Nitratireductor mangrovi: one gene and its partner. The protein of the gene in region 2 interacts with the protein of the main gene of each other region in a pairwise test. Links are inferred from orthologs where the notes say so. Each region holds a gene or a part of one and is shown on either strand. Other genes may lie near its edges.

Region 1 (7,355 bases), 1.7 Mb from region 2 along the record:
TCGACGAACTTCCCGACATCCTCGCCGCCGAGGCGGGGCCAGCCCGTTCCCGAAAGGTCCAGCAGCCATGACCGCACGCTACCGCCAGCAGCTTTTCACTCCCGCCGTGAAATCGGTGCAGGAGACCGCCGGCAGCCGCCGGGCCTATGCCCGCACCGAGGACGTGCCCGCGGACGCCGACCGGCTGGGCGGCCCCGAGGCGGCCTTCATCGCAGCACGCGATTCCTTCTACATGGCGACGATCTCGGCCAGCGGCTGGCCCTACCTGCAGCACCGGGGCGGGCCGCGCGGCTTCGTCAAGGTGCTGTCCGAACGCCGGCTCGGCTTCGCCGACTATCGCGGCAATCTGCAATATGTGAGCGTTGGCAACCTCGCCGACGACGCCCGCGCCGCCTTTTTCTTCATGGATTATGCCAACCGCGCCCGGCTCAAGCTCCTGGGCCGGGTGCGCAGCGTCGACCTGACGGCGGACGACGAGCTGCGCGCGAGCCTGAGCGACGACGGCTACGGCGCGGTGGTGGAGCGCGGGCTCGTGGTCGATATCGACGCCTTCGACTGGAACTGCCCGCAGCACATCGTCGAGCGTTTCACCATCGAGGAAATCACGCCGGCGATCGACCAGCTGAAGGGCCGCATCGCCGAACTCGAGGGCGAACTGGCGGCGCTGCGCGGCAAGGTCGCGTGAGGGGCCCACACCGCCACCCCCAGATTACGGCCGCGCAGAGCCTCTTTTGAGGGGAGGATGAGGGAGATGTTCGCGCTCCTTCGCGCACGCCCTGCGAAGGAAATGGCTGGTCCTTGCGCCCCCCTCCACCACTTCGTGGTCCCGGCCCTCCGCTTCGGCTCCGGGCGTTCGTCGCTTAGATCGACAAATCGTTGTCGATCGATCACCTTCGGCGACCGCGTCCTCACCCCCCGTAAACGGGGGAGGATCGCCCACCATCAATCCCCGTGCAGGCGGAATTCCAGGTAGAGATTGCGCTGCAGGATGGAGTGGTTGTCGTCGGAAATCAGCGACACCATGGTGGCGCCGTCGGCGCGGCGCCAGACGTCGAGGCCTTCCATGTTGTCGATCTGGTAGCCCATATTGGCTTCCAAGAGCACCGCGCCGTCGGCGCGATTGCCCTTGCGGATGGCGTCGCCGGCAATGCGCTTGAGCCGGATCGCCACCCCCCTGGCGACCGAATAGCTGCGTTCGAGCAGGAGGAGATCGCCGCCGGGCAGGAAGGCGCCGTCGGTGATGTCGAACCCGTCGCTGCGCGCCACGGTGAAGATGCCCTTCGTCGGACCCTCGATGACGGCGCCGAAAATGTCGCCCTTCTTGTCGAGGCTCTTTTCGGAGACGACGATGCGGGCCCCGGCATGGGCGCTGTCGGCGGGACTGTGGACGACGGTCTCGAAACCGCGGTTGCGGCGCAGTTCGTAGGCCGGCACGACGAAGTCGAGATCGCGCAGCGGGCCCTTCATGTCGTCGGGCGTCAGCCGGAACTCCGACAGCCGGTGCGCGCGCTCGAAGCCGACCGTGGCGATGCCGTCGCGGACCGCGAGGCCCTCGGCGTCGGTGGTCCATTTCTCGCCGATGATATCGCCATTGCCGTCGACCATCTGCTGCATGGAAAAATCGGCAACGCCGGAGGGCCGGCCTTCGGCATCACGCTCGATGGCGCCGAAGTACCAGAATCCGGTGTCGGTGACGCCGACGAAACGCGAACCCGGGTCGAGGAAGCGGAAACCGGAGAGCGCGCCGAAATCCCACGAGCCGGAATTGAGCTCGAGCCCGCCGACGAACTCCAGCGGCCCGAAACGGCTTTCGGTCGAGCCGAGCTGGAAATTGCGGATCGGCCGCGCGCTGACAGCGAATTTCTCGACCTTGGCCGGCTCGGCGCGTGCCGCCGGCGGCGGCGCAAGGAATGCGGCGGCAAGCCCGCAGGCGAGAAGGAAAAGGCGCCGCCCGGCCACCCGCGTCAGCTCGCCCGGCGCATCGGCCGCGCGGAACGGCGTTCGCCCTGGCCGGTCTCTTCCTCGAACAGCGAGGCGAGCTGCTCGGTCATGGCGCCGGCCAGTTCCTCGGCGTCGACGATGGTGACGGCGCGGCGGTAATAACGCGTCACGTCATGGCCAATGCCGATGGCGATCAGCTCGACCGGCGAGCGCATCTCGATCATCTCGATGACGGCGCGCAGATGGCGTTCGAGATAGTTGCCGGGATTGACCGACAGGGTGGAATCGTCGACCGGGGCGCCGTCGGAGATCATCATCAGGATGCGGCGCTGTTCGCGGCGGCCGATCAGGCGGTTGTGCGCCCACAGAAGCGCCTCGCCGTCGATGTTTTCCTTGAGCAGCCCCTCGCGCATCATCAGGCCGAGATTGCGCCGCGCCCGCCGCCACGGCGCGTCGGCCGACTTGTAGATGATGTGCCTGAGATCGTTGAGGCGGCCGGGATTGGCGGGCTTGCCGTCCTTGAGCCATTTCTCGCGCGCCTGGCCGCCCTTCCACGCCCGCGTGGTGAAGCCGAGGATCTCGACCGAGACGCCGCAGCGCTCGAGCGTGCGCGCCAGGATGTCGGCGCAGGTGGCCGCGACCGTGATCGGGCGGCCGCGCATGGAGCCGGAATTGTCGAGGAGCAGGGTGACGACGGTATCGCGGAAATTGGTGTCGCGCTCCTGCTTGAAGGAGAGCGGCTGCATGGGGTCGATGACCACACGGGTGAGCCGCGCGGTGTCGAGATAGCCCTCCTCGAGGTCGAAATCCCAGGAGCGGTTCTGCTGCGCCATCAGCCGCCGCTGCAGCCGGTTGGCGAGCCGGCCGACGACGCCCTGCAGGTTGGCGAGCTGCTTGTCGAGGAAGGCGCGCAGGCGCTCGAGCTCCTCCTCGTCGCACAATTCGTCGGCGCCGACGGTCTCGTCGAAGCCGCCGGTGAAGACCTTGTAGTCGAAATCGGGCGGCAGCTGGGTGAAGGGCAGGTCCGGCCGCTTGGCCTCGCCCGGCGTCTCGGCGTCGTCGGAATCCTCTTCCGAGACGTCCTCGGCGGTGGCGTCGGTCGATTCGCTCTCGCCGCTGTCCTGCTCGTCGTCGGAGGCTTCGGAATCGTCGGCCTGCGAATCGTCGCTGCCCTGCTCCTGTTCGGTGCCCTCCTCGCTCTGGTCCTCGCCCTCGGGCTGGTCGTCGCTGTCCTCGCTCTCCTGCGACTGCTCCTCGTCGCCGAGTTCCTCGGCCATGTCCATGGAGACCAGCATGTCGCGCACGGTGCGGGCGAAGGCGTTCTGGTCCTCGATGTTTTCGGCCAGCCGGGCGATGTCGCCGCCGGCCTTGTCCTCGACCCAGCCGCGCCAGAGATCGACCAGCTTGCGGCCGCTCTGCGGAATGGCGCTGCCGGTGAGCTTTTCGCGCACCAGCAGCGCAATCGCTTCCTCGACGGGGGCGTCGGCGATCTCGGTGACGGCGGCGAGGTTGGCCTTGAGGTACTTGTCCTCCAGCATGACGGCGAGATTGTCGGCGACGCCGGTCATGGCGCGGGCGCCGATCGCCTCGACCCGCGCCTGCTCGACGGCGTCGAACACGGCGCGCGCCTGCTTGCCGTCGGGGGCCAGCCGGGTGTGGACGCCGCGGTCGTGGCAGGCGCGGCGCAAGGCCATGGAATCGCCGAGCCCGCGGGTCACCGAGACGTCGTTGGCCGTCGGCCGCTTGGAAAGCTCCGGCAGCCTGGCCCGCTCGCCGGTCAGCGCCGGCTTGTCCTTGGCGAAGGAGACTTCGAGCTCGTTGTCGCCGGCGATCGCGCGCATGCACACCGAGACGGCGCGCTTGAAGGCTTCCGCCTCGCTTGCCGTCCTCGGCTTGCCGCCGCGCTGGTTGTCGCCCGGACCCGCCATCGCTTGCCGCGTCAGCCCAGGACCACGTTGGCCGCCGATTCCTTCAGTTCCTCGCCGAAGGCGCGCTGGTAGAACTCGGCCACCAGGGCGCGTTCGAGCTCGTCGCACTTGTTGAGGAAGGTGAGCCGGAAGGCGTGGCCGACATTGCCGAAGATCTCGGCGTTCTCGGCCCAGGTGATGACGGTGCGCGGGCTCATCACGGTGGCGAGGTCGCCGTTCATGAAGGCCGAGCGCGTCATGTCGGCGACCCGCACCATCTTGTTGACGATGTCGCGGCCCTTGTCGTTGCGGTAGTGCTTGGCCTTGGCCAGCACGATGTCGACCTCGTTGTCGTGCGGCAGGTAGTTGAGCGTGGTGACGATCGACCAGCGGTCCATCTGCGCCTGGTTGATCTGCTGGGTGCCGTGATAGAGCCCGGTGGTGTCGCCCAGGCCGACCGTGTTGGCGGTGGCGAAGAGGCGGAAGGCCGGATGCGGGCGGATGACGCGGCTCTGGTCGAGCAGGGTCAGCCGGCCGGACGATTCCAGCACGCGCTGGATGACGAACATGACGTCGGGGCGGCCGGCATCATATTCGTCGAAACAAAGCGCGACATTGTGCTGGTAGGCCCAGGGCAGGATGCCGTCGCGGAACTCGGTGACCTGCTTGCCTTCCTTGACCACGATGGCGTCCTTGCCGACGAGGTCGATGCGGCTGACATGGCTGTCGAGATTGACGCGCACGCAGGGCCAGTTGAGCCGGGCGGCGACCTGCTCGATATGGGTCGACTTGCCGGTCCCGTGATAGCCGGAAATCATCACGCGGCGGTTGAAGGCGAAGCCTGCGAGGATGGCGAGCGTGGTGTCGTGGTCGAACAGATAGTCCGGATCGATGTCCGGCACGTGCGGGTCGGCCACCGAATAGGCCGGCACCACCATGTCGGAATCGAACCCGAAGGTGTCCTTCACCGAGACGGTGGTGTCAGGGAGATTGGCGATATCGCGGTCGATCTTGTTCATCATGCCTCCAGCGCGCCGCAGTCGCGAGGGCGTCGCCGTCCGTTACCTACAAATTCGGGGGCAGTGCTTACCAGACCTCGGCCTCAACAGAAACCGGATTGTTTGAGCACCCGGTAGGCCTGGATCACGTCGCGGAACCGGTCTTCCGAACCCCGGTCGCCGCCATTCGCATCCGGATGGTGGCGCTTCACAAGTTCCTTATAGCGCGCCTTTATGTCGGCGCCAGCCGCATTCTGGTCGAGGCCCAGCGTTTCGAGTGCCCTGGCCTCCAGCGGCTTGACCTTGCGCTGGCGCGGCCGCGGCGGCGCCTCGGCGTCTCCGAACAGGTTGAACGGGTCGCGCACGCGCTTGTAGTAGCCGGCGCGGCCGGAGCGCTTGTCGGCGAAATCCGGGCTGGAACGCGCCTGCGAATTGCCGCCCATGGCCCAGGTCGGGCGGTGGCCGGTCAGCGCCTCCTTCTGGAAGCGCGCGATCTCGGTGTCGGCCAAGCCGGAAAAGTAGTTGTAGCCCTTGTTGTACTGGCGCACATGGTCGAGGCAGAAGCGGAAATATTCGCCCTCGCGCATGCGCCCGACCGGCGCCCGGTGGAGGCCGGCCTCGGCACAGCCGTCCCACTGGCAGCGCGGCGCGCGCGACTTCAGCTCCGCGTCCGGGTCGGGCCGCACGCGAATCCTGTCGAAATATTTCGAATCCAGCTTCATGCGCCCCCGATTATGGGTGCTTCGCACCCGGATACAAGAATTGACATTTGAGCTTCGATCCCCGTAGGCGGGTGATTTGGCCATTGTCGTGCGAAAAGCACGGCGCGATTGGCGGCCACCCAGGAGAGACCCTGCAATGAGCATCCAGACCGCGATCGAAGCCAAGCTGCGCGAGCGCTTCGCGCCCGAAAGCCTTGACGTCATCAACGAAAGCCATCTCCACGCCGGCCATCATCATGTCGAGCACGGCCGCGAGGAAACTTTCGACGGCACCGGCGAAACCCATTTCCGCGTCCGCATCGTGTCGGCAGCCTTTGCCGGCATGAGCCGGGTCGAGCGCCACCGCGCAGTCAACGAGGCGCTGGCCGACCAACTGCGCGCCGGCCTTCACGCACTGGCGATCGAACCGACGGCTCCGGGCGAAAAGACACGGCGCTGACCGCGATGCGGCAGCGACCGGACGCTACTGGCCGGCGTCGCGTATCCTCAGCCGCATGATCCTGTTGCGGTCGCGCTTCATGACGACGAAGCGCTTGCCGTGGAAGGTGAAGGCCTGCTTTTCCTCCGGGATGGTCTGCGCCTCGTGAATGACGAGGCCGGCGATCGTCGTCGCCTCCTCGTCGGGCAGGTTCCAGTCGAGCGCGCGGTTGAGATCGCGGATCGGCACCGAGCCGTCGACGACGATCGAGCCGTCGGCTTCCTGCTTGACGCCCTGCATGTCGACATCGTGCTCGTCGGCGATCTCGCCGACGATCTCCTCGATGATGTCCTCGAGCGTGACCAGGCCCTCGACCTCGCCATATTCGTCGACGACGATCGCCACATGCGCCTTCTTGCGCAGGAAGGCGTTCAACTGGTCGTGCAGCGTGGTGGTGTCGGGCACGAACCACGGCTTGCTGGCGACCTTGGTGATGTCGATGCGGCGCGGCTCGTTGTCGACGTCGTGCAGCGCCCGCAACAGGTCCTTGGAATGCACCACGCCGACGATGTTGTCGGTGGAATTGCGATAGACCGGCATGCGCGTATAGGGGCTCTGCAGGATTTCGCGCACCACCTGCTCGGCCGGATCGTCGGCATTGACCAGTCGCATCGCGGTGCGGTGGATCATCACGTCGGAAACCTCGAGCTCGGCAAGGTCGAGCAGGCCGCCGACCCGGTCGCGCTCCTGCTTGATGAAGGCGCCCTCGCGATGCAGCACCTCGACGGTGCCGCGCAGTTCCTCATGCGCGGACACCATCGGCGCGTCGCGGCCGAGATTGATGCCGAAAAGGCTCAGGATGCCGCGCACGATCCAGTTGGCGACCGAGGAGACCGGCCCGAACACGAAAACGACGGCGCGCGCGAAGGGCGAGACGATGAGCGCGAATTGTTCCGGACGGAAAAGCGCCAGCGACTTGGGCAGGATTTCGGAGAAGATGACCAGGATGACGGTCATCGCCAGCGTGGCGTAGACCACGCCCGCCTCGCCAAACAGCGTCAGGAGCAGGCTGGTGGCGAGCGCCGAGGCGAGGATGTTGACCAGATTGTTGCCGATCAGCAGTGCGCCGACAAGGCGGTCCTTGCGCTCGATCAGCTTCTCGACCATGGCCGCGCGCCGGTCGCCGCCGGCCGCCAGCGAATGCAGCCTAGCCCGCGACGCCGCCGTCATGCCGGTCTCGCTGCCCGAGAACAGGAAGGACAGCATGATCAGGAAAAGGATGACCCCGCCTGTCACCCACAATTCGCTCGTCATTCCGGAAGGTTCTCCTGGATGAAGGAAAGCACCTCGGAGGCCGGCACGTCCCTGG
Region 2 (11,854 bases):
CTCGCGGGTGAAGCGCCAGCTCAATTTCGACAGGTTGCGCGAATTCGCAATCAAAAACCTGGGCGACGCCGCCGCCTATCACACGGCGCGCGGCGATCCCAATCATGACGTCTATCGCCGTATCCACGAACGCTGCGCCGAGACCTTGCAGGCGCTCGAAGACGACACCTTCGAAGCCGCACCGCTGGTCGTGCTCGCCCATTCCATGGGCGGGCACGTCATGTCCAACCACATCTGGGACCGACAGAGCGACGCCCGCCTGAGCGTGGCGCGTGTCTCCAGCTGCAATACGATCGCTTCCTTCGTCACCTTCGGCTGCAACATTCCGCTCTTCACCTTTGCCTACAGCTACGACCAGATCTTTCCGATCGCCGATCCGGGCAGCGGGCTGCCCGATCATCTGCGCCCCAGGAGGTGGTGGCTTAACGTCTACGACAAGGACGACGTGCTGGGCTATCCGCTGGCCAATCTAGGGGCCGGCTACAAGAAGCTGAAGGATGCCGGAGCGCTGGCCGACCGGCAGATCAATGCCGGCGGCTGGCTGACGTCATGGAACCCGCTGTCGCACAACGGCTATTGGCGCGACAGCGATTTCGTCGACGAGGTCGCGAAGATACTCGTTCGCCTGCTGAAGCAGGTATGACTGGCGTCAGGCCATCGCCTTCTGCAGGTTCTCGTCGATCTTGTCGAGGAACCCGGTGGTGGAAAGCCAAGGCTGGTCCGGGCCGATCAGCAGCGCCAGATCCTTGGTCATGAATCCTGATTCCACCGTCTGGACGCAGACTTTTTCCAGAGTCCCCGCAAACTTCGCCAGCGCTTCGTTGTCGTCGAGCTTGGCGCGGTGGGCAAGCCCACGGGTCCAGGCGAAAATCGAGGCGATCGAATTGGTCGAGGTCTCCTCGCCCTTCTGATGCTGGCGATAGTGGCGCGTGACCGTGCCGTGCGCGGCTTCGGCCTCGACGGTCTTGCCGTCCGGCGTCATCAGCACGGACGTCATCAGGCCGAGCGAGCCGAAGCCCTGCGCCACGGTGTCGGACTGAACGTCGCCGTCATAGTTCTTGCAGGCCCAGACATAACCGCCCGACCATTTGAGGTTGGCGGCGACCATGTCGTCGATCAGCCGGTGCTCGTACCAGATCTTCTTTTCCTTGAACTTGGCCTCGAACTCGGCCTCGTAGATCTCCTGGAAGATGTCCTTGAAGCGCCCGTCATAGACCTTCATGATCGTGTTCTTGGTCGACAGATAGACCGGATAGCCGCGCTGCAACCCGTAATTCAGGGAGGCGCGGGCGAAGTCGCGGATGGAATCGTCGAGATTGTACATCGCCATCGCAACGCCCGAAGACGGCGCGTCGAAGACCTCGTGCTCGATCGTCTGGCCGTCCTCGCCGACGAACTTGATGGTCAGCTTGCCCTTGCCGGGGAACCTGAAATCGGTCGCGCGGTATTGGTCGCCATAGGCGTGACGGCCGACGATGACCGGCTTGGTCCAGCCGGGAACCAGCCGCGGCACGTTCTTCATGATGATCGGCTCGCGGAAGATGACGCCGCCGAGAATGTTGCGGATGGTGCCGTTGGGGGAGCGGTACATGCGCTTTAGGTTGAACTCCTCCACGCGCGCTTCGTCCGGCGTGATGGTAGCGCATTTCACGCCGACGCCGTGTTCGCGGATCGCGTTGGCGGCGTCGACGGTCACCTGGTCGTCGGTGGCGTCGCGGTGCTCGATGCCGAGATCGAAATATTGGAGGTCGATGTCGAGATAGGGGTGGATCAGCTTGTCCTTGATGAACTGCCAGATGATGCGGGTCATCTCGTCGCCGTCGAGTTCGACGACGGGATTGTCCACCTTGATCTTCGCCATGGAAAGTCCTCGTTTTCTAGAAATCGCGACCGTACGGCCGGGGTGCCTGGGAATGGGTTGCGGCCCCTATATCAAAGCCGTCAGGGGCGCGCAAACGGGACGAAAATCGCCACTGAGGCGCAGGCCGCCGCTTTATGCACGCCGCCTCGCTTGCGTTGTCGTTGAGGGTGTTCGATCCTTGCCGCGGCAGAACGGAGGAAGGTGTGAGCGCCCCCGAATTCTTTGCGGTTGATACCGGCGAGGTCACTTTGAATTGCGCCGCGCTCGGGGCTCCTGGGAAGCCACTGGTGATTTGCCTGCATGGCTTCCCCGAATATTGGGCCGCCTGGCGTGCCGTGATGGAGGCGCTTTGTAAAGACTTCCGTCTGGTCGCCCCGGACCAGCGCGGCTTCAACCTCTCCTCCAAACCGGAAGGCGTCGACAGCTACCGAGCCCGTCACATGGTGGCCGACCTTGATAAGCTCGCAGAGCAGCTGAGCCCGGATCAGCCTTTCGTCCTTGCCGGCCATGACTGGGGCGCTTCGGTTGCCTATGCCTATGCGTTCGCGCGCCCGGAACGGGTCAGTCATCTGATCATCGCCAACGGCGTTCACCCGGCCGTCTTCCAGCGCGCGATCTTTGAGGACGAGGGCCAGCGCGCGGCCAGCCAGTACATCAACACCCTGCGCGCCGAAGGTGCCGAGGCGCGGATGGCTGCGGACGGCTATCGGCGAACGCTGCGCATGATCGAAGGTTTTTCGAAGACGGACTGGATGACGCCTGAAACGAGGAGCGAGTATGTCGCCGCGTGGTCGCAGCCGGGCGCGATGACCGCGATGCTCAACTGGTACCGCGCCTCGCCCATCATTGTGCCCGAACCAGGCGCGCCGTCAGAGGAAAGTTTCGTGCTGACGCTGCCCGACGAGGCCGTAGCGGTGCGCATGCCGCATCTGGTGTTGTGGGGCGAGGACGACGAGGCGCTGCGGCCTGCCTGCGTCGAGGGACTGCCGCGTTACGCTCCCAGTCTGGTCGTTCGCCGCGTGCCCGGTGCCGGTCACTGGATCCTGCACGAAAAGCCGGCACTTGTTGCGCAGGCAATACGCGAGTTTGTCGCAACCGGCTGAACCTATTTCTTTTGTTTGGGCGGCAAAGCGCCGACAAACCGGGTCGCGGTCGCGATCCACTCGAGGATTGCGGCATCGCTCGCCAGCTTTTCTGCCGCGACGATCACGAAACCCTTCATCGGCCGGCCAGTGAAGTCCATCCGCCTTGCTTCCGGCCGCGCCAGTGCTTCAGCTTCCTGCTCGGGGCCGACGCGGAACATTGCATCACCATCCTTCATGGTGCCGCACAACATGTTGCCGTTGAGCGTGAAGCAGATGCCGCCGAACATGCGGATTTCACCCGTGTTGGGATCGTCCGCCATGAGGGCGCGCATCCGGTCTGCTATTGCCGCGGTCATCGCTTCCTCTGACCGTGCTTCTCTTTCCTGCCCGAATGTGGCAGGGACGCTGCCTGCGCGCAATTTGCCGGAAGGACGGAATGGCAGAGCAAGACGGGCGGCTTGCAACCGAGGGGCCGGCGATCATTCTGGTCGAGCCGCAGCTCGGCGAGAATATCGGCATGGTGGCGCGCGCGATGGCGAATTTCGGACTGTCCGAACTACGCCTGGTCAACCCGCGCGACGGCTGGCCGAACGAGAAGGCGCGTGCCGCCGCCAGCCGCGCCGACCATGTGATCGACGCAACCACGCTCCACGACACGACCGCGGACGCGGTCGCTGATCTCAATTTCGTCTTCGCGACCACGGCGCGCGCCCGAGATGGCTTCAAACCAGTACGAAGCCCGGTGGAGGCGGGCAGAGCGCTTCGGTTGCGCGGCGGTGATGGCCAGCGAACGGGTATTCTGTTCGGGCGCGAGAAATTCGGGCTCTCCAACGAGGAAGTTTCGCTCGCCGACGAGATCGTCACCTTCCCGGTCAACCCCGCATTCTCGTCCCTCAACATCGCCCAAGCTGTGCTCCTGATGTCCTATGAGTGGATGAAATCGGGGCTTGAGGATGAAACGGCGACCGCTTTTGCCGGACCGGAGATGACGCCGGCACGCAAGGAGACCCTTGAGAGCTTTCTCGGTCACCTGGAAAACGCACTCGAAGCTCGCGGCTACTTCAGACCGCCGGAAAAAAAGCCAAAAATGGCCGCGAACCTGCGCTCCGTGCTGACCAGGCCGGGATTCTCGGATACCGAGATCAAGCTTCTGCGCGGTGTCCTGTCGTCGCTCGACTATTTCTCGCCGGCGGAGCCGCGTGGATCGGGCTATCCGGAGCGCAAGGCACGCGCCGACCGCGCGACAGGCCGCGACGTGAACCCCGAAGACGAGACCGGCCATGGCTGAGCGGCCGGTGCTGGTATTCGATTCCGGTATCGGCGGGCTCACCGTCTTGCGCGAGGCGCGGGTGCTCATGCCGGACCGCCGCTTCGTCTACGTTGCCGACGATGCCGCCTTTCCCTATGGCGCCTGGGACGAGCCGGCCTTGCACCGGCATATCATCACGCTGTTCGGACAGCTGCTGCAGGCGCACGATCCCGAGGTCTCTGTCATTGCATGTAATACAGCCTCGACGCTGGTTATCGACGCGCTGCGCGAAGCCTATCCGGGCCGGCTGTTCGTCGGTACTGTGCCGGCCATCAAGCCGGCGGCCGAGAGGACGCGATCCGGCCTCGTGTCCGTCCTGGCGACGCCGGGGACGGTGAAAAGGCAATATACGCGTGACCTTATCCGCGAATGGGCCGCAAAATGCCATGTCCGGCTGGTCGGCAGCGTCGGGCTTGCCGCATTGGCCGAAGCATATATTCGCGACGGCTTCGTTGACGAGGATATGGTGCGAGCCGAGATCGAGCCGTGCTTCGTCGAGCGCGACGGGCGGCGCACGGATATCGTCGTTCTTGCCTGCACGCATTATCCGTTTCTGGTCAACCGCATGCGCAAGACCGCGCCGTGGCCCGTCGACTGGATCGACCCTGCGGAAGCGATCGCACGTCGGGCCCTGTCGCTGCTGGGGCGCGGGGAACCTGAAGACCGTCTCGCCAACGGCCCTGATCCGGCCATCTTCACTTCCGGAAAGGCCGACGCCGCGATCCGCCGCGTCGTCCAGGGCTTTGGCCTGGCCCTTCGCGACTAGACTGCAAGCCACTTCATCGTGGCACGCCATCCGCGGGAAAACGGTCGGCATAGGCCGACAGGTAGCTGCCGCCCTTGGCGAGGCCGAGCTTGTCGGTGAATTCCTTCAGCTTATTGGCGTCGTCAAGCGTCAGGTAGCCATCCTCGCCCCCGACAATCACCGGGTAGAGCGGATTGCCAGGCATGCGGTTTCCGACGAATGCCGCCAGTTCGGGCTTTTGCCGATTGACGTCGGCCACGGTCCGGAAGGCGGCGTCGAGATCGGCATGCGACGACACGATCACCCAATAGCGCTCGGCCTTGGGGTCGGGCAGATCCTGGATGCCGAGCAATATCTTGAGTCCGTCGAAAATCCCGCCACGGCCAGGCGCATTGACGGTCTGGGCATGGGCCGTGGTGACGAAACCCGCATGATCGAGCGAGGCGACGTCGTTGAGCACCGCTTTCGTGGTCCAGGGCGCAATGATCGCCGGCGCGGATACGCCGATGGCGAAAAGCTTCATGCGCAGGTTCTCGTCGGTCAGCCAGGCAACCACGGCGCCGAGAAACACCAGGATCGGCAAGACGATGAAGATGGTGACCTTCAGTTCGGTCGCCTCGACCCATTGCTCCTGCTCGACCAACTGGCTCAACTTGGCCGCATCGAGCGCCAGCAGCTTTGACATCCACGCCGCTAATCCGCCAAGCGCGCCGATGAAAGCTCGGATGATTCCATTCATCTCATCCTCCCTTTTGCGTGGGGTGGACAGGTTCGGAATATTAGCGTTGCGGTGGACAAGGCGCTGTGAAGCGGTTCACGGAACCGGCGCGCCGGGACTGCGTTTCCACATCGGTGCAACCGGAGATGAAGCCATGCCCGCCCAATCCAAGGCACAACAAAAAGCCGCCGGCGCGGCACTTGCTGCCAAGCGTGGCGAGATCGACCGCGATGAACTCGTGGGTGCCTCGCGCGAGATGTATGACTCGATGTCGAAGGCCGAACTGAAGGAACTCGCAGAGACAAAGCGCGAAGGCCTGCCGCCCAAGAAGGACGGTTGATCCAACTGCACACCGGAAATTTCGCCGGCATCAAACGAATGCCACATTCGGCGCTAAGGTTCCTTGCCAACGGAGGGGACGCTGCAACATCGTCCAATCCGGCATGCCGTTTGGCATGACGTAAACACGAAGCCATACTGGCGGGGGCGCTTGATGATTGCCGCAAAAGTCGGCGGTGATCTCGCGTGGAGGCCGGAGAGTGACGCGTTACTTGGACGAATCCAAACCATTCGCCGGGCGAAGGATGCGCTCGGCTTTCGATGAGCCAATCGCTGTTTTCCAATCATCTGCGCCACGCGCGGGCGCTGATGGTGTTGCGCTGCCGGCGTTGATTGCGTCGATGGTCGTCGGCGCCGGCGTCGCTATTGGCGTTCTTTTCGTTTCGAGCCAGTCCGGCTCCGCCACCCCCGAGGCGACAGACACCCCCGCTCAGGTCGCGGCCGCGTCGGCGCAAGTCGTGGACGAAGCGCCGGTTGAGAAGCCCGATGGCAACGCTGAGGTGGCGCTGCGGGAACCCATTGCGGAACCGGTCGTTGCGCCCGAGCGCCTGGCCGCTGCAACGAGTGCGCCTATCGGTACCGATGATTCTCCGCTGGGAAGCGACAATCCGCGGTGGGCCGTGAGAACGGGGGCTGACAAGCATGCCGCCGTCGCCGCTATTGCCGCTCTTGCCGATGCCAGGAATGAAGAGGGACCGAAAGAGGCCGGACGAGAACTGGGCTACGCCACCGCGGCGGTCGATGCCGAGCAGCCGCTCGAGGTTGAGCAGGAAGCTGCTCCCGCGCCGAAAATCGCCGAGCCCAAGCCGGCAGCCGCGGCCCCGGCCGAGAAGAAGCCCGAAGCGGCGGCACCGCCAGCTGCAAGCAGCAGGGCGCGCGTGACCACCGCCGTGAACATGCGCCGCGGGCCGGACAACGGTGCGGGGGTCGTTGCCGTCATACCGGGCGGGGCGGAGATCGGCATCATCGAATGCCGCATCTGGTGTCATGTCGAACATGACGGCCGCAACGGTTACATCTTCAAGCGCTTCGTTCGCCAGCAGGTTCGGGCGGAACCGCAAACCGCCAAGTCGGATGATCGGGCGCCGACCCCGGAAGAAATGAAGGCCGACATCGCCAACCACCGCCTGGCGCAACGCGGAGGCCGTTGACATTTTTCACGCGATCGCCTAACGACCGCGCAAGCACCGGCTCGCAAGGGCCGGTGCTTTTCAATGACGTGTCCCGCGGATTCCTGCTCCATCGTGCGCAGGCGATCCTGTCAGGCCTCGAAAACGGAGGCCAGAGGAGGGCGCGTTTCCTTCGCCCGGTGCGTGAGGCGCCGGGTGCAACGTTTTGAAAGGAAATGCGATGAGCAAGCGCGAATCGTCCAAATACAAGCTCGACCGCCGTCTCGGCGAAAACATCTGGGGCCGCCCCAAGTCGCCGGTCAACCGCCGTGAGTACGGCCCGGGCCAGCATGGCCAGCGCCGCAAGGGCAAGCTGTCCGATTTCGGCCTGCAGCTGCGCGCCAAGCAGAAGCTGAAGGGTCATTACGGCGATATTTCCGAAAAGCAGTTCCGACGCACCTACGAGGAAGCCAACCGCCGCAAGGGGGATACCTCGGAGAACCTGATCGGGCTGCTGGAGTCGCGCCTCGACGCCGTCGTCTATCGTGCCAAGTTCGTGCCGACGATCTTCGCCGCGCGCCAGTTCATCAACCACGGCCACATCCAGGTGAATGGCCGTCGCGTGAACATCTCCTCCTATCGCTGCCGTCCCGGCGACGTGGTCACCGTGCGTGAGCGGTCGCGCGAACTGACGATCGTGCTCGAGGCCGTACAACTCGCCGAGCGTGACGTGCCCGACTATATCGATGCCGATCACTCCAAGATGACCGCGACCTTCGCTCGCGTGCCGCAACTGGCCGATGTGCCCTATGCGGTGCATATGGAGCCGAACCTGGTCGTCGAGTATTACTCGCGCTAGGGTTCCGCTACGTCAGCTTTCAGGAAAGGCGGCCGGAGAGTCGCCTTTTTTGTTGAGTTGGGGGACTCTATCAACCGCAGCTCGGGCATATCCGGGACGGCGCGCTGATCCAGCCGCGGTGGCCGGGCGCTTGCATCGCCATGCTCGCGCCGATATCAGCAGGCGATGACGTTGCAGGCTCCCTCGATCGAGATGACCGCTGGCGAGGCCACCGGCGCGCACGAGTTGTTCGCCGGCGCGCCGGCCACCGTCGAATTCAACAAGCTGCGCAAGCGGCTGGTCCGGAACGCTCGCCAGGCGATCGACGACTTCGCCATGGCGCGGAGCGGCGAGCGGTGGCTGGTGGCGCTGTCCGGCGGCAAGGACTCCTACGGTCTGCTTGCGATCCTGCTCGATCTCAAATGGCGCGGCCTCCTGCCCGTCGAGTTGCTGGCCTGCAACCTTGACCAGGGGCAGCCGAATTTCCCCAAGCACGTGTTGCCCGATTATCTGGCCTCGATCGGCGTGGCGCATCGCATCGAATACCAGGACACCTATTCGGTCGTCACGGACAAGATCCCCGAGGGCAATACCTATTGCTCGTTATGCTCGCGGCTGCGGCGAGGACATCTCTATCGCATCGCGCGCGAGGAAGGATGTTCGGCACTGGTGCTGGGCCATCATCGCGAGGATATCCTCGAAACCTTCTTCATGAACTTCTTCCATGGCGGGCGGCTCGCATCGATGCCGCCGAAGCTGGTCAATGACGAGGGCGACCTGTTCGTGCTGCGCCCGCTGGCCTACTGCGCCGAGGCCGACCTTGCCCGCTTCGCCGAGGCGATGGCGTTCCCGATTATTCCCTGCGACCTCTGCGGCAGCCAGGAAGGGCTGCAGCGCGGCACCATGAAGGAGATGCTCGACGGTATCGAGCGGCGCATGCCGGGCCGCAAGGACACCATGATCCGGGCGCTGGCGAATGTGCGGCCGAGCCATCTGCTCGACCGCTCACTGTTCGATTTTGCCGGTCTTGCGCGATCCGCTTCCGGGCTGGGCGATTAGACCGGCTGGTTCACCGTCTGGAACAGCCTGCCGCGTTCGGCGACAAGCACAGCCGCCAGCCCCAGAAGGGCGGCTGCGAAATACCCCCCAGAAAGCGGCGTCACCGTGCCGTCGAAGGCCTGGCCGATGATGGCGCCGAGAACACCCCCACCGAGCGTCTGGATGAAGCCTTGCGCTGAGGACGCCGTCCCGGCCACGTGCCCCAGCTCTTCGAGGGCCAGGGCATTGAAGTTGGAAACGATCCAGCTGAACTGCATCATCGCCAGGGCGAAGAGCGTCAGGAACAACCAGAACGGCACCGGCCCGGCCAGCGAGAGCAGAAATGCGGCCCCGGTCATGACCGCAAAGCCGACCAGCGCCGAATGGGCGAGACGCCGCATCCCGAAACGGCCGACGAGTCGCGAGTTCAGGAACGACGACAGCGCCATCAGGCCGGCGACAGCAGCGAAATAGACCGGAAACATCGTGCCGACCTGGTAGATGCCGACATAGACCTGCTGTGCGGAATTGATGAAGCCGAACAGCGCGCCGATAATGCCGGTGATCGCGATCGTGTAGCAGACCGAAAGCCGGTTGGAGAGCACGATCTTGAAGCCCTCGACAATAGAGGCTGGCGTGAAGGCTCGTCGATGTTCGGGCTTCAGCGTTTCCGGCAGGCGCAGCCAGGTCCAGACGGTGAAGACCAGCGACACGATGCCGATGAACAGAAACACCGCCGGCCATTCGAAAAACAGCAGCACTACCTGCCCGACACCGGGCGCCACGACCGGCACGATCATGAATACCATGAAGACCAGCGACATCACCTCGGCCATTGCGCGGCCGCCGAACGTGTCGCGGACGATCGAGACGGATATGACCCGCGTCGAGGCAGCGCCGAGGCCCTGGATGAACCGGAACAGGAGCAGCATGCCGAAACCTGGCGCGAACACGCAGGCAAAGGCGGCCACGACATAGACACCGAGGCCGATCAGAAGGGGCAGGCGCCGGCCGAAGCGGTCGGAAACCGGGCCGAAGACCAGCTGGGCAAGCCCGAAGCCGGTGATGTAGGCAGTGATGACATATTGGCGCGCGTTCTCGTCCTCCACACCGAGGCTGGCGCCGATCTGCTGCAATCCCGGCAGCATGACGTCAATCGCCAGTGCGTTGAGCGCCATGAGTGCGGCCGCAATGGCGATGAACTCCCAGCGCGGAATCGCGAGACGAGGCGCCTGCGTGCGGGCGGTCTGCTGGTCCATGACGATTGGTCCTGAGCGAATGCGGAAACGAAAATGCGCCGGAGGCCCGGCGCATTTCACCTACCGTCGCCCCGATCTGCGCCGGGGCGGCAACAATGATCGGAGAGTCAGGCGGCGCCTTTGGCGGCGACGCCCTTTTCGCCCAGGAACGGCTGTAACTCGCCAGCCTGGAACATCTCGCGGATGATATCGCAGCCGCCGACGAATTCGCCCTTAACGTAGAGCTGCGGGATCGTTGGCCAGTTGGAATATTCCTTGATGCCCTGACGAAGCTCGTCGGAAGTCAGCACGTTGATGCCCTTGTAGTCGACGCCGAGGTAATCGAGGATCTGCACGACCTGACCGGAAAAACCGCACTGCGGAAAGCCCGGCGTGCCCTTCATGAACAGCACGACGTCGTTGCCCTGAACTTCGCTGGAGATGAAATCGTTGATGCCTGCCATGGGGAGATCCTTTCTCGGCCGGGTGCAAGGCCCGGCGAAACAAATCGCTAGCCTTTATCTATTGTACATGCCCGCGCTTCGCAATCGTCGCCTGTCAGCAGTGCGACCAAGAGGTGCGGCAGAGCCCGGTCAGTCGGGGGCGCTTGTCTGAAGGGCAAGCGCGTGCAGGACGCCGCCCATCTTGCCCTTCAGGGCCTCGTAGACCATCTGGTGTTGCTGGACACGGCTCTTGCCGCGAAAGCTTTCCGCGACGACTTCGGCGGCATAATGGTCGCCGTCTCCTGCGAGATCGCGAATGGTCACCTTCGCGTCCGGGATCGCCTCCTTGATCATGCTTTGGATATCGTGCGCGTCCATGGCCATGGGGAAGATCCTCAGTCAGCGCCGTCCATGAAGCGCGGAAACCACGATTCGTGGGCGGCCTTCAACTCTCCCACCGATATGGCACGCGCCCCACCCAGTTTCAATTCGCTACCCCCGGTATTGCCGATCCAGGGCGCGAAGATGCCGATATCCACCGCACGCTCGGTCAGGAACCAGTCGATCTTGTCACGGGGTATCGTAACGAGGTAGCGGCCCTGGTCCTCGCCGAAAAACACCGGCATCGGCGACAGGTCGCGCAACTGGTTGACCGTGGCGCCAATCCCCGATGCCATCGCCATTTCCGCGAGCGCGACGGCAAGGCCACCGTCGGAGAGGTCGTGGACGGCCGTAACCGCGCCCTCGGCGATCAGTTCCCGAACGAAATCGCCGACCCGCCGCTCATGGTCGAGATCGACCGGCGGCGGCGGTCCGTCGCGGCGTCCATGGATGTCGCGCAGATAGATCGACTGGCCGAGATGAGTGCCCCAGGCAGCGGGCGCGCCGACCAGAACGATTGCCTCGTCCGCCGCGGCAAAGGCAGCCCTACGCATCAACGACCGATCGCGCAGCAGCCCGACGCCGCCGATCGTCGGCGTCGGCAGGATCGCCTGGCCGTTGGTTTCGTTGTAGAGTGAGACGTTTCCCGACACGATCGGGAAGTCGAGGGCTCGGCAGGCCTCGGCGATCCCTTGTACGGCGCGCACGAACTGGCCCATGATCTCGGGGCGTTCGGGATTGCCGAAATTG

The links.
Region 1: the proteins of grxD (region 2) and FQ775_RS16280 interact in binary tests that used the Escherichia coli proteins (3 or more experiments, as listed by UniProt). The link is inferred for Nitratireductor mangrovi from one-to-one orthologs.

What each region holds. Positions count from the first base shown.
Region 1 is NZ_CP042301.2:3,339,550-3,346,904, forward strand. Bases 4,363-7,355 are described here. They hold FQ775_RS16280 (BolA family protein), read left to right. Parts: upstream 4,363-5,704; coding sequence 5,705-6,007; downstream 6,008-7,355. Other genes in these bases: cobS (cobaltochelatase subunit CobS), read right to left, coding at 4,363-4,867; FQ775_RS16275 (J domain-containing protein), read right to left, coding at 4,951-5,568; FQ775_RS16285 (HlyC/CorC family transporter), read right to left, coding at 6,032-7,300; aroB (3-dehydroquinate synthase), read right to left, coding at 7,297-7,355. Outside these bases: FQ775_RS16250 (TetR/AcrR family transcriptional regulator), read left to right, coding at 1-71; FQ775_RS16255 (pyridoxamine 5'-phosphate oxidase family protein), read left to right, coding at 68-685; FQ775_RS16260 (esterase-like activity of phytase family protein), read right to left, coding at 943-1,959; cobaltochelatase subunit CobT, read right to left, coding at 1,965-3,869; more of cobS, read right to left, coding at 3,881-4,362. UniProt on the Escherichia coli protein: Transcriptional regulator that plays an important role in general stress response. Has many effects on cell morphology, cell growth and cell division. Acts by regulating the transcription of many genes, including dacA (PBP-5), dacC (PBP-6), ampC and mreB.
Region 2 is NZ_CP042301.2:1,644,655-1,656,508, reverse strand. The notes cover bases 9,077-11,854. They hold grxD (Grx4 family monothiol glutaredoxin), read right to left. Parts: upstream 10,745-11,854; coding sequence 10,409-10,744; downstream 9,077-10,408. Other genes in these bases: purL (phosphoribosylformylglycinamidine synthase subunit PurL), read right to left, coding at 11,119-11,854; FQ775_RS08095 (BolA/IbaG family iron-sulfur metabolism protein), read right to left, coding at 10,874-11,107; FQ775_RS08105 (multidrug effflux MFS transporter), read right to left, coding at 9,077-10,301. In the rest of the region: FQ775_RS08160 (hypothetical protein), read left to right, coding at 1-643; FQ775_RS08155 (NADP-dependent isocitrate dehydrogenase), read right to left, coding at 650-1,861; FQ775_RS08150 (alpha/beta fold hydrolase), read left to right, coding at 2,065-2,964; FQ775_RS08145 (TfoX/Sxy family protein), read right to left, coding at 2,967-3,233; FQ775_RS08140 (RNA methyltransferase), read left to right, coding at 3,383-4,234; murI (glutamate racemase), read left to right, coding at 4,227-5,021; FQ775_RS08130 (hypothetical protein), read right to left, coding at 5,035-5,739; FQ775_RS08125 (DUF3008 family protein), read left to right, coding at 5,873-6,058; FQ775_RS08120 (SH3 domain-containing protein), read left to right, coding at 6,270-7,208; rpsD (30S ribosomal protein S4), read left to right, coding at 7,408-8,025; tRNA 2-thiocytidine(32) synthetase TtcA, read left to right, coding at 8,191-9,063; more of FQ775_RS08105, read right to left, coding at 9,060-9,076. UniProt on the Escherichia coli protein: Monothiol glutaredoxin involved in the biogenesis of iron-sulfur clusters.